2 linked regions of the Tahibacter amnicola genome follow. The protein of the gene in region 1 interacts with the protein of each later gene in a pairwise test. Links are inferred from orthologs where the notes say so. Each region holds a gene or a part of one and is shown in the gene's direction. Other genes may lie near its edges.

The links.
Region 2: the proteins of gyrA (region 1) and gyrB interact in binary tests that used the Escherichia coli proteins (3 or more experiments, as listed by UniProt). The link is inferred for Tahibacter amnicola from one-to-one orthologs.

The regions. Positions count from the first base shown.
Region 1 is NZ_CP104694.1:2,930,390-2,937,160, forward strand. The notes cover bases 2,802-6,031. They hold gyrA (DNA gyrase subunit A), read left to right. Parts: upstream 2,802-3,161; coding sequence 3,162-5,831; downstream 5,832-6,031. Other genes in these bases: N4264_RS12350 (zinc-dependent metalloprotease), read right to left, coding at 2,802-2,857; N4264_RS12360 (peroxiredoxin), read right to left, coding at 5,931-6,031. Outside these bases: N4264_RS12345 (NUDIX hydrolase), read left to right, coding at 1-387; more of N4264_RS12350, read right to left, coding at 431-2,801; more of N4264_RS12360, read right to left, coding at 6,032-6,410; N4264_RS12365 (Hsp20/alpha crystallin family protein), read left to right, coding at 6,589-6,771. UniProt on the Escherichia coli protein: A type II topoisomerase that negatively supercoils closed circular double-stranded (ds) DNA in an ATP-dependent manner to maintain chromosomes in an underwound state.
Region 2 is NZ_CP104694.1:447,266-452,918, reverse strand. What follows is about bases 1-3,079. They hold gyrB (DNA topoisomerase (ATP-hydrolyzing) subunit B), read left to right. Parts: upstream 1-373; coding sequence 374-2,785; downstream 2,786-3,079. Other genes in these bases: recF (DNA replication/repair protein RecF), read left to right, coding at 1-318. In the rest of the region: N4264_RS01870 (tetratricopeptide repeat protein), read left to right, coding at 3,114-4,427; N4264_RS01865 (energy transducer TonB), read left to right, coding at 4,941-5,303; N4264_RS01860 (MotA/TolQ/ExbB proton channel family protein), read left to right, coding at 5,446-5,653. UniProt on the Escherichia coli protein: DNA gyrase negatively supercoils closed circular double-stranded DNA in an ATP-dependent manner to maintain chromosomes in an underwound state.

The DNA.
Region 1 (6,771 bases):
CACCTGGGCAAGTACAACGGTCTGGGCGGCAAGGTGGAGCGTGATGAAGATGTCCATGCCGGCATGCGCCGCGAGATTCGCGAGGAGGCGGGCATCGAGTGCACCGCGCTGACGCTGCGCGGCACGATCAGCTGGCCGGGGTTCGGCAAGCACGGCGAAGACTGGCTCGGCTTCATTTTCGTGATCGACCGGTTTGAAGGCACGCCCGCGGAACGCAATGCCGAAGGCAGCCTGGAATGGGTCCCGCGCGAGCAGATCCTGACCCTGCCGATGTGGGAGGGCGACCGGCATTTCCTACCGCTGGTCTTCGATGAGGATCCGCGTCCCTTTCATGGCGTCATGCCGTATCGCGACGGGCGTATGCAGTCCTGGACCTTTTCGCGCTGAGACGCCGGCGCCACCGCCCGTGGGGCAGCGCCGGCGTATTGACTCAGATCGGCGCGCCAGGAGGGATTGGCGGCAGCGGACGCAGCTTTATCGAGCGCGGATCGCTGAGGTAGCGCCCGATCCATTGGGCGGCCTGGCGGCGGTTGTCCGTGATCGATTCTCGCGGCGACGGGTTCTGGGCCAGCCACTGCTGCCATGCGGCCAGCCGGTGGCGTACGACGGCGTCGACCTGGGGATGCAACTGTCCACCATCGACGCTGGCGAGGAGGCCATCGAGCACCGTCCAGTTGGCGGCGAGCTGGATGGCGTCCGCGCCGGTGACGCCGTCGGTGGCCGGGTCGCGTTGCCAGGTCGCGCGGAACGCGGCATCGAGCAGCTCGGTGACGTCGGGCAGGTTTTTGTCGCGCGCGTGCTGCCAGGCCACGCGATTGAGCCGTGCCGGCTCGAACAGGAACTGGACGCTCACCGCGCTGGCGGCCGACGCCGCGCTGATCGGGTCGAACTGCGGCGCCGTGCGTGTCGCGAAATATTCCCGGCCCCGCTCGTATTCGTTGCCGGGCGGCATCAGCTGGTCGAGCAGGCTGGCGGGCAATGCCAGCTCCTTCGCCGACAGCGTCTGCAGGAGCCGTTCGAGCGCCGCGCGCTGGTCAGCCGCGGACACGGGCGTGGTCCGTGCGGTGGTGTCGCCGGCCAGGCCATAGCGATAGCTCGCTCCACCGATCAGGCGTGCGATGGCCTCGGCCTGGTAGCGGTGCAGCAGGTAGACCGGCACCAGCCGCGCTTCCAGCTCGCCCAGCTGCCGTTCGGGCGGCAGTACGCCGGGTCCGAAACCTTCCAGGGCCTTGCGACGCACGCGCAGAAGCGTATCGAAGGTGTCGAGCGAACGGTCGCCAAAGTCCCACAGCAGGGCATCGGGATGCGAGGCGCCGGGGGCGCGGGCATCGGCGTCGCTGACGAAACCCAGGCCCGCCTTGGCCGCCGCCGCGCGCAGCTCGGCGAGGCCTGCGGCTTCGGCATCATCGGCAAACGCCTGGTAACCATGGCGCACGATGAAGTCGTCCCAGGGCCCGACGCCGACGCCGTAGGCGTTCTCGAGGCTGACATTGCCCTGGTCGTCCAGGTGCAGCAGCGGATGGGGGTAGTCCATCACCGAGCCATTGCCGTTCCGGCTGGCGGCGAAATTGTGAGCGAAGCCCAGCGCGTGGCCGACTTCATGCGCCGACAGCTGGCGCAGGCGCGACAGGGCCATTTCCTGTGCCTGTCTTGCCAGCTGGCCCGATTCGGGCTTGCCGTAGGGCGCGAGCAGGCCCTCAGCGATGAGGATGTCCTGGCGGACGCGTTGCGAACCGAGGGTCACGGCGCCCTTGATGATCTCCCCGGTACGCGGATCGGTCAGGGCCGCGCCATAGGACCAGCCGCGCGTCGCCCGATGCACCCAGAGGATGGTGTTGTAGCGCACGTCCATGGGATCGATGCCCTCGGGCATCAGCTCTGCGCGGAAGGCGTCCTTGTAGCCAGCCTTTTCAAAGGCGGTCTTCCACCAGTTCGCGCCTTCGAGCAGCGCCGAGCGGACCGGCTCGGGGGTGCCGGGATCCAGGTAGAACACGATCGGCTTCTTGACCGTGCTCACTGCCGCGGACGGGTCGGTTTTCTCCAGCCGGAAGCGGGGCTGCCAGCGCACGTCCAGGCTGCTGGCCAGCGGCTGGGAGAAATCGTAGTAGCCCTGGCTGAAGGCACCGGAGGCCGGGTGGAAGGGGCGCGGACGGAAACCGTCGGCCGGCAGCCGCACCAGGCTGACGTGCTGGCGCACGCTCAGGGATGTCGGATCCATGCTGACCTGCTGCACGAACTTGCCCTCACCGGGGCCCTGGAAGGTGAGAAGCCCTTCGAGTTCGGTGTTGTCGGGAAAGGTTTTCACCGTGTCGAGCAGCGGAGCACTGCGCTCCTTGTCGACCGAATACTTGCCCTGTTCCGTGCCGTCGATGCGGTCGGCGATCCCGTGCCGGTCGCCGGTCAGGAACGTGCTGAAGTCGACGCGGACGGTGCCGTCCTTGCCGGATGGCAGGATGTCACCGGCCCACAGGACCGATTCGGCAAACGCTTCGCGGGCGCCGCGCTGTTCCGCCGGATTGGCCGCACTGGCGATGTAGCGCGTATTGCGCTCGACCAGCAGCAGGCGTGGACCGGCGCGGCGGAACTCCACCAGACGGACCGCGCCTGACTGGCCGCGATCCAGGCCGACGTCGTTGGATCCCAGGCCGTGGGGCAGGGACGTTGTCAGGAGAAAGGGCGTGTCAAGGTGCTTCACGCCGATGACGACGCGGCCCTTGGCCGCATCGGCCCACACGTCGACGAAGCCTTCGGTGCGCGGAACGCCGTGCAGACTGTCTGGCTCGGGCTTGGCCGCGTGAAGGGTGGTTGAAACGAGCAACGAGAGCGGGATCAGCCACAGACGGGTGCGCAGGTTCATGGACTCATGCGATGACGGTGCAGAACCTCGAACATAGCCGGGTTCCGGCCAGAACGAAAATGACGAACGGAACGGTTTGCCGACGTGGCGGGCCCGCGGGCCACGGGGTCGCCGGCACCCGGGCTCGGGGAGCCGGGCGACGGGGCGGCTCCGCGGTGACATTTCCAGCCAGAAACAAGGGCTTCCGAGCGCCAACGCGGCGCCCCGGTATGGTATCCTTGCGCGTTATTTCGACGCGGGCCGGGCAAGCCGGCATCGCAGCGAAGTCGCTCCATCTTGCCGTATCCGAGATATTGGAATCCCGATGGCGGAACTAGCCAAAGAAGTTATTCGCGTCAACATCGAAGACGAGATGAAACAAAGCTACCTCGATTACGCCATGAGCGTGATCGTGGGACGCGCACTGCCGGACGTGCGCGACGGCCTCAAGCCTGTGCACCGGCGCGTGCTTTTCGCCATGCAGGAACTCAACAACGTCTGGAACCGGCCGTACGTGAAGTGCGCCCGCGTCGTCGGCGACGTGATCGGTAAATACCATCCGCATGGCGATACGGCGGTGTACGACGCCCTGGTGCGCATGGCGCAGGACTTCTCCCTGCGCTACATGCTGATTGACGGACAAGGCAACTTCGGCTCGATCGACGGCGACGCCGCCGCGGCGATGCGCTACACCGAGTGCCGGCTGGAACGTCTGAGCTCGGAGCTGCTCGCGGATATCGACAAGGAAACCGTCGATTTCCAGCCCAACTACGATGAAAAGGAACTGGAACCGTCGGTACTGCCGACGCGCGTCCCGAACCTGCTGGTCAACGGCTCGGCCGGTATCGCGGTCGGCATGGCCACCAACATTCCGCCGCACAACCTGGGCGAGGTGATCGACGCCACGATCGGCCTGATCGACGATCCCTCCCTGGGCATCGATGACCTGATGCGTTTCGTTCCGGGCCCGGACTTCCCCACCGCCGGCATTATCAACGGCGCTTCGGGCATCGTCGAGGCTTACCGCACCGGGCGTGGCCGAATCCTTATTCGCGCCCGTACCGAAGTGGAAACCAGCGCCAACGGCCGCGAGACGATCGTCGTCACGGAGCTGCCGTACCAGGTCAACAAAGCCCGGCTGATCGAAAAGATCGCCGAGCTGCACAAGGAAAAGAAAATCGAGGGCATCGCCCCGGATGGCCTGCGCGACGAATCCGACAAGGACGGAATGCGCATCGTCATCGAGGTGCGCAAGGACGCGATGGCCGACGTGCTGCTGAACAATCTTTTCCAGCAGACGCAATTGCAGGTCACCTTCGGCATCAACATGGTGGCGCTGGTCGACGGCCAGCCCAAGCTGCTGAACCTCAAGGAAATTCTCGAAGCGTTTATCCGTCACCGCCGCGAAGTGGTGACCCGCCGCACCATTTTCGAGCTGCGCAAGGCACGCGCCCGCGCGCACATCCTCGAAGGCCTCACCGTCGCGCTGGCGAACATCGACGAAATGATCGAGCTGATCAAGACGTCGGAATCGCCGCAGGTGGCCAAGGAACGCATGCTGGCGCGCCGCTGGGAGCCGGGCATGGTCCGCGCGCTGCTCGCGGCGGCGGGTGCCGATGCCTCGCGTCCGGAAGATCTCGACCCGGGCAATGGCCTGGCCGAGGACGGCTACCAGCTGTCGGAAGTCCAGGCCAAGGAAATCCTGGAAATGCGCCTGAACCGCCTGACCGGCCTGGAACAGGACAAGCTCACCGATGAATACAAGGCCCTGCTGGAAACCATCCGCGGCCTGATCGAGATCCTCTCTGATCCCGCCGTGCTGCTGGCGCTGATCCGCGGCGAACTGGTCGAGGTGAAGGATGCCTTCGCTGACCCGCGCCGCACGGTGATCCAGCCCAGCCAGGAAGACCTCGACGTGCTCGACCTGATCGAGCCGGAAAACGTCGTGGTGACGCTCTCGCACACGGGCTATTGCAAGCGCCAGCCGATCACCACCTACCGCGCGCAGAAGCGCGGCGGCAAGGGGCGTTCGGCAACGGCCGTGAAGGAAGAGGATTTCGTCTCCCAGGTGTGGGTGGTGAACACCCATGACACCCTGCTGACCTTCACCAGTACCGGCCGCGTACTGTGGCTCAAGGTCTACCAGATTCCCGATGCCGGTCCGAATTCGCGTGGCAAGCCGATCGTGAACCTGCTGCCGCTGGAGACGGACGAAAAGATCCAGGCCGTGCTTCCGGTCCGCGATTTCCCGCAGGACCGCTACGTGTTCTTCGCCACCCGCCAGGGCACGGTGAAGAAGACGTCACTGGCCGACTACTCGCGCCCGCGCACCTCGGGCATCCGCGCGATCGACCTGGACGACGGCGATGGCCTGGTGGATGTGGCCATCACCGACGGCACCTCGGACGTGCTGATGTTTGCCTCCAATGGCAAGGCGGTTCGCTTCGCCGAAGACGAAGTACGCCCGATGGGACGCGTGGCCCACGGCGTGCGTGGCATGCGCCTGACCGAGGCTGCGGAAGTCGTGTCGATGGTCGTGGTCAAGGGCGAGGGCGATGTACTCACCGCCACCGAACGCGGCTTCGGCAAGCGTACGCCGCTGGACGAGTACCCGCGCAAGGGCCGCGGCACACAGGGTGTCATCGCGATCCAATGCTCGGGCCGCAACGGTGCGCTGGTGGCCGCCGTGCAGCTGGATGACACGCACGAGCTGATGCTGATCTCCAACCAGGGCACCCTGGTGCGGACGCGCGCCGCCGAGATTGCCCGCGTCGGGCGCAACACGCAGGGCGTGACCCTGATCCGCCTGCCGGATTCGGAAGCGCTGTGCGGCGTGGTACGCATCGAAGCGCTCGGCAGTGATGGCGACGAAGGTGAGGGTGAAGGGCTCGGTGAAAACGGTGCGGGTGGTCCGCCGGGTGACGAGCCGGCATCGGACAATTCCGCCGCCGCTTCGGAAAGCGCCGCGGCTACGGATGAGGCGGCACCGGAGTAAGCTGTCGTCCACCGAAAGCACAAAAAAAGCGGCCTTCGAGCCGCTTTTTTTGTGCTGTGCTTTCGATGGCGACGCCGTTGTCGCTCCCAGTCGTTGCGATCAGGCAAGTGACTCGAGCATCGCGTCAGCGCTGGAAACTTTGAATTCCCCCGGGGCTTCCACCTGCAGCGCCTTCACCACGCCATCGTCGGCGTAAAGGGCGAAGCGCTTGGAACGAAGGCCCATGCCGAATGCCGTGGCGTCCATTTCCAGGCCCAGCGCGCGGGCCAGATTGGCGTTGCCGTCGGCGAGCATCATCAGGTCTTCCGGGACGTTCTGGTCCTTGGCCCAGGCCTTCATCACGAAGGCGTCGTTGACGGCCATGCAGGCGACCTCGACCCCTTTGTCCTTGAAGGCGCCGAACTTCTCGACGTAGCCCGGCAGGTGCTTGGCCGAACAGGTGGGCGTGAACGCGCCGGGAACCGAAAACAGCACGACCTTGCGGCCGTTGAAGATCTCGTCGGTGGTGATGGCCTGGACGCCGTCCTTGAGGACATTGAGCGTGGCCGAGGGGATGCGATCGCCGACCTGGATGGTCATGGGAATTTCCTTGTCAGGGAGAAAGGACGCTACGCGCTCTGCGCAACGACCGATCATAGCGGCCAGCGGCGGCGCCAACCACTCTTGCACGGTGGCCTTGAAACTGCGGACGGGGCACCTATCTATCCCGCCGTCACGACGCGCACGGTGCGCGTCTCACCCAGAAGGAGTGATGCACATGAGCGTTTCGCGCTACCAGCCGTGGGCGATCCCTTCCAACTTCCAGGAAGAGATCAAGCAGGTTTTCGAGCGGCTTTTCACCGGCAATGACGAAGCGGACCAGTCCAACGTGGTTACCAGCCAATGGACGCCGCGCGTGGATATCAAAGAAGAGGACAAGCGCTTCGTGATCTTCGCGGAT
Region 2 (5,653 bases), 2.5 Mb from region 1 along the record:
GATTGGTCGATCTCGTTTCAGGAGGCCCCGGACCGCGAGCATCTATCCCGGGGGCAGGAGAAGCTTTGCGCGATGGCGTGCATTCTCGCGCAGGCCCGCCTGTTTGCAACGCAGACCGGTGAGTGGCCAGTGATCTGCCTGGATGATTTGTCGTCCGAACTGGATGCAGTGCACGAGGCTGCGGTGCTCAGTTGGCTACGGGCGCAGGGAGCGCAGATCCTTCTTACGGGTACCGACGCGCCGCGCTCAGCATTGCCCGACGACATGGAGCGAATGACGTTCCACGTGGAACAAGGTCAATTCTCCGCGCTGCTATAATTGATCGTTCTCCGATCCCGCTGCGCCCCGCCGCAGCCACGCCCTGGCGACCCGCATGAGCGAACAGTACGACAGCAGTAACATCAAAGTCCTCAAAGGCCTCGAAGCCGTCCGCAAGCGCCCCGGCATGTACATCGGAGATACCGATGACGGCACGGGCCTGCATCACATGGTCTTCGAAGTCGTCGACAACTCCATCGACGAGGCGCTCGCGGGCTATTGCGACCACGTGCACGTAACGATCCATCAGGATGGATCCGTCAGCGTCTCGGACAACGGTCGCGGTATTCCGGTGGACGTCCATCCGGAAGAGGGCAGGTCCACGGCGGAAGTCGTGATGACGGTGCTCCACGCCGGTGGCAAGTTCGACGACAATTCCTACAAGGTCTCGGGCGGCCTCCATGGCGTCGGCGTATCCGTCGTCAACGCGCTATCCGACCATCTCTGGCTAACCATCTATCGCGATGGTCATGAGCATGTTCAGGAATACTCGCTGGGCGAACCGCTCTACGCGGTAAAGAAGGGCCCACCGACCAACCGGCGTGGAACCACGGTCCGCTTCAAGCCCAGCCCTGCGACGTTCTCGAACACCGAGTTTCACTACGACATTCTCGCCAAGCGGCTGCGCGAACTGTCCTTCCTCAATTCGGGTGTAAAGATCGAGATCCTGGATGAGCGAAACGACAAGCACGACATCTTTCAGTACGAGGGCGGCATCCGCTCCTTCGTGCAGCACCTCGCTCAGCTGAAGACACCGCTCCACACGAATGTCGTCACCTTCGACGCCGCGCAGGACGGCATCACGGTCGAAGCCGCCCTGCAGTGGACGGATGCGTACCAGGAAACGTGTTTCTGCTTCACCAACAACATTCCCCAGAGAGATGGCGGTACCCATCTGACCGGCTTTCGAGCCGCGCTGACCCGAACCCTGACGAACTACATCGAGAACTCTGGCGTCGCCAAGAACGCCAAGGTGGCGCTGTCGGGCGACGACATGCGCGAGGGAATGATTGCGGTTCTCTCGGTCAAGGTTCCGGACCCCAAATTCTCATCTCAGACCAAGGACAAGCTGGTCTCATCGGAAGTGAAGGGGGTCGTCGAGCAGGTGGTCAACGCCAAGCTCGAGGAGTTCCTGCTCGAAAACCCCGCCGAGGCACGTGCGATTGCCAGCAAGGTCGTCGATGCCGCGCGCGCCCGTGAGGCCGCCCGCAAGGCACGCGAGATGACGCGCCGAAAGGGCGCACTCGATATCGCCGGACTGCCGGGCAAGCTCGCCGACTGCCAGGAAAAGGATCCGGCGCTGTCCGAACTGTTCATCGTCGAGGGTGACTCGGCCGGTGGCTCGGCCAAGCAGGGCAGAAACCGCAAGACACAGGCCGTGCTGCCACTCAAGGGCAAGATCCTCAATGTCGAGCGCGCGCGCTTCGACAAGATGCTCTCGTCCGCGGAAGTCGGCACACTGATCACCGCACTCGGTTGCGGTATCGGCAAAGACGAATACAACCCGGACAAGCTGCGCTACCACCGCATCATCATCATGACTGACGCGGACGTGGACGGTTCGCACATCCGCACCCTCCTGCTCACCTTCTTCTACCGGCAGATGCCGGAGCTGATCGAGCGTGGCTACGTCTACATCGGCCTGCCGCCGCTCTATAAGCTCAAGCAGGGCAAGCAGGAGCTGTATCTCAAGGACGATACGGCGCTCAATCAGTACCTGATCAACAACGCCGTCGAAAATGCGGAACTGCGGCCGGGCGGTGGGGCCCCGGGTGTCACCGGCGTAGCACTGGAACGGCTCCTGGTGCACTACCAGCTGGCGCTCGACCAGATCGACCGTCTGAGCCACCGCTGCGACGCCACGGTACTGACGGCGATGCTCGAAATCGCGCCGCTGGATGAGGCCATCTGGGACGACACCCCGCGCCTGGACAGCTGGATCGCCGGACTCACCGGACGCCTGAACAACGTCGGCCTGGGGCGGCCGAATTATCGGATCCGTTCCCAGCCGGCCACGCCGGATCATCCGGCAGCCCTGGTGATCGAACGCGACCAGCACGGCCTGACGCATACCCAGTTCCTGCCGGCCGCATTTATCGCCAGCCCGGAGATGGCGCCCATCCAGACGGTCGCCAGGGATTTGTCCGGACTGATCCAGGCCGGCGCGGAGATCCGCCGCGGCAACGCCGCGCACCCGATCGAATCGTTCGGGCGGGCCCGCCAGTGGCTGATGGACGAGGCCAAGAAGGGCCGGACTATCCAGCGCTTCAAGGGCCTGGGTGAAATGAATCCGGACCAGTTGTGGGAGACCACGGTCAATCCGGAAACGCGCCGACTGCTGCAGGTGAGCATCGAAGACGCCGTGGCGGCCGACCAGATCTTCTCGACCCTCATGGGAGACGTGGTCGAACCGCGCCGCGAGTTCATCGAATCGAACGCCTTGCGTGTCGCAAATCTCGACGTCTGAACGATTCCGGGCGGCGCGAAGGTCCGCACCGCCCGGATTTTCCCAACTGGAATAGTGTATTTGGCGACTTAATCAGCGTCCGGGATTATTTCCCGACGTTGCGCAGATCGCCAAAAACCCCTGTTTTTATTAGACCTTCGTCGCATCAAAGCGCAATCCGTAACAACAAATTGCATCGCGGAAGGGATACAAGCGCTGCCTTTAACACAAGCCTAACGATTGGGCGTTTTGCTCCGCTTGTAGTTTGCAAGCACGCGGATTAACCTCTCGGGCCCCTTTTCCGGCTACGGCGATTGCCGTATCGAACTGACCACTCGAGGCAAAAAAAATGCAGGCCATCACCGCCAAGAAGATCGTGCTTTGTCTGGGCATCGCGCTGGGACTCGCCACGACCGCCGCGCAGGCCGACCGCCGGCCGGGCTCGGAGCCCAGCCGCAGTGCCTCGAAGAAGGGCGCCGAACAGGCCAATGCCTACCCGCATGCCAACCGCGTCGATCCGAAGACGTCGATGCCGTCGGGCCTGGGCACCAAGCTGAACAAGGTCAATGACCTGGTCGCCGACGGAAAGGGTGACGACGCCCTCCCGATCATCGACGACGTCCTGGACGACAAGAAGCTCACCCCGTACGCCCACGCATTCGCCCTCTACCTGCGCTCCAACATCAAGTGGGACAAGGAAGACGGCGCCGGTGCGATCGAGGACCTCGCCAAGGCCATCGAGCTGGACGCGCTGCCCAACGCCAATCACTTCCCGGCGATCTACACCCTGGCGCAGTTCCAGTTGCAGGAAGAGAAGTACAGCGAATCAATCGCGTCGATCGACAAGTACATCGCGCAGAGCGGCGACAACAAGCCCGAGGCGCTGGCGATCAAGGGCAACGCCCTCTATCGCATGGAAAAGTACAACGAAGCCATCGAAGTCATGAAGCAGGCCGTTGCCGCTTCGGACAAGCCGCAGGAAAGCTGGTCGCAGATCCTGATGGCCTCGTACTACGAATCGAACCAGTATGGCGAAGCGGCCAAGATCATCGAGGCCCAGCTGGCCAAGAATCCGTCTGACAAGAAGCTGATCCAGCAACTGGCCTCGGTCTACGTCAACGGGGACACCCCCGAGAAGGCGCTCAAGCTGCTGTCCGACGCCAAGGGACGTGGCCTGATCACCACCTCCGACGATTACAAGCTGCTCGCCCAGCTGTACGGCCAGGCCGACAAGCCGGCCGAGGGCGCCGCGCTCCTGGAAGAAGGCTTCCAGAAGGGCGCCGTCCAGCCCACCTACGAAATGTACAAGCTCCTGGGCGATTCCTACGCCCTGGCTGATAACGAAGACAAAGCCATTGAAGCCTACGGCAAGGCCTCGCCGCTCGCCAAAGACGGCGAAGCCGATTTCCTGCGCGGCCAGATGCTGGTGAACGCCCAGCGCTGGGCCGAGGCCAAGGATTCGATGACCAAGGCCCTGCAGCGCGGTGTCAAGCGCCAGGGTGCGGCCTACGTGCTGCTCGGCAATGCCGAGAACGAACTCGGTAACAAGTCTGCCGCGATCGCCGCCATGGAAAAGGCGCACGGGTACGAAGAAACCCGCAAGATGTCCGAAACCTGGTTGAAGATGATCAAGGGCAATACCGGCGCACCGAAGAAAAAATAATATCCAGACCGCATTCCCTGCATCTTGAGCGATATCCGCCAGGCTTCAGGCCGGGTTAAGATAAGAATCCGGCAATGAACGCTTGAGCGGAGGGCGGGCCTCGTGTACGGTGCCTGCCCCCGCCGGAACTGCGACCGCTGTCCGGCACAACGCGTGATCCAGTCCACCGTTTTTCACTAGCGAACCTTGGTTCAAAGCAATGGCGTTGACGAGAGAAGACCAGCGCGAAACGTACAGTTGGAGGCGCACATCCGCGCTGGCCGCCGCCATGGCCGTGCACGGGTTTGCCTTCCTGCTGATGATTGCGCCCGTGGCTCCGCCGCAGGCGAAGCAGAAGGAAAAGAGAAGATAGTGTCGGTCGAATTCGTCGAACCGCCGCCGCCGCCGCCGCCTCCACCGCCGCCGCCGCCTCCACCGCCGCCGCCGCCGGAACCGCCGAAGAAGCCGCCGCCGAAGATCATTGAAAAGGTCAAGCCGCCGCCGACGCCGCCGCCGGAACCTCCGCCGCCGATCGTGACGGAAGAGGCGACGCCGATGTCGATCCCGGCTCCGCCTCCGGCGCCTCCGGCGCCCCCGGCACCACCCTCGGAAATCGCACCGAGCGAAAACATCAGTTATCGCAAGGCGCGTCCGCCGAGGTACCCGCCGCAAGCGGTTCGTCAACGCCACGAAGGCGAAGTCGTTCTGCGCGTGCTGGTTGGTGTCGACGGAAAGCCCAAGGACATTCAAGTCGAAAAATCTTCGGGTTTTCGCGAATTGGATCGTGCGGCGATTGATGCCGCGCAGACCTGGGTGTTCAATCCGGGTCAGAAAAACGGTGCGGCGGTTGAGGGCTGGGCGCTGGTTCCGTTCCGTTTCAGCCTCAACGATCTGTAAATTCCATTAAGTTCCACTTACGAAGGGTAGCGTCATGTTCCAAGACACCTCGACCGCAGCCGGATCCGTTCCCCCGGCAGCTCCTCCTGCTGAGGCGGCCGCTGCCGCACTGCATGGCGGCAACGCCGGCGCCCTCAAAGAAATGGGTTTCGGCCACCTGATCCAGAACTACAACCCGGCCTCCGAGAACTTCGACCTGGTCGGCCTCATCGTCTTCGTGACGCTGGTGCTGTTCTCGTTGCTGTCGATCTACTGGATCGTGCTCAACGCCATCCGCAACACGGCTATCCGCGCGCGGATGAACACCGTCATGCGCACCTTCTGGGAAACCCCGTCGGCGCAGGAAGCCA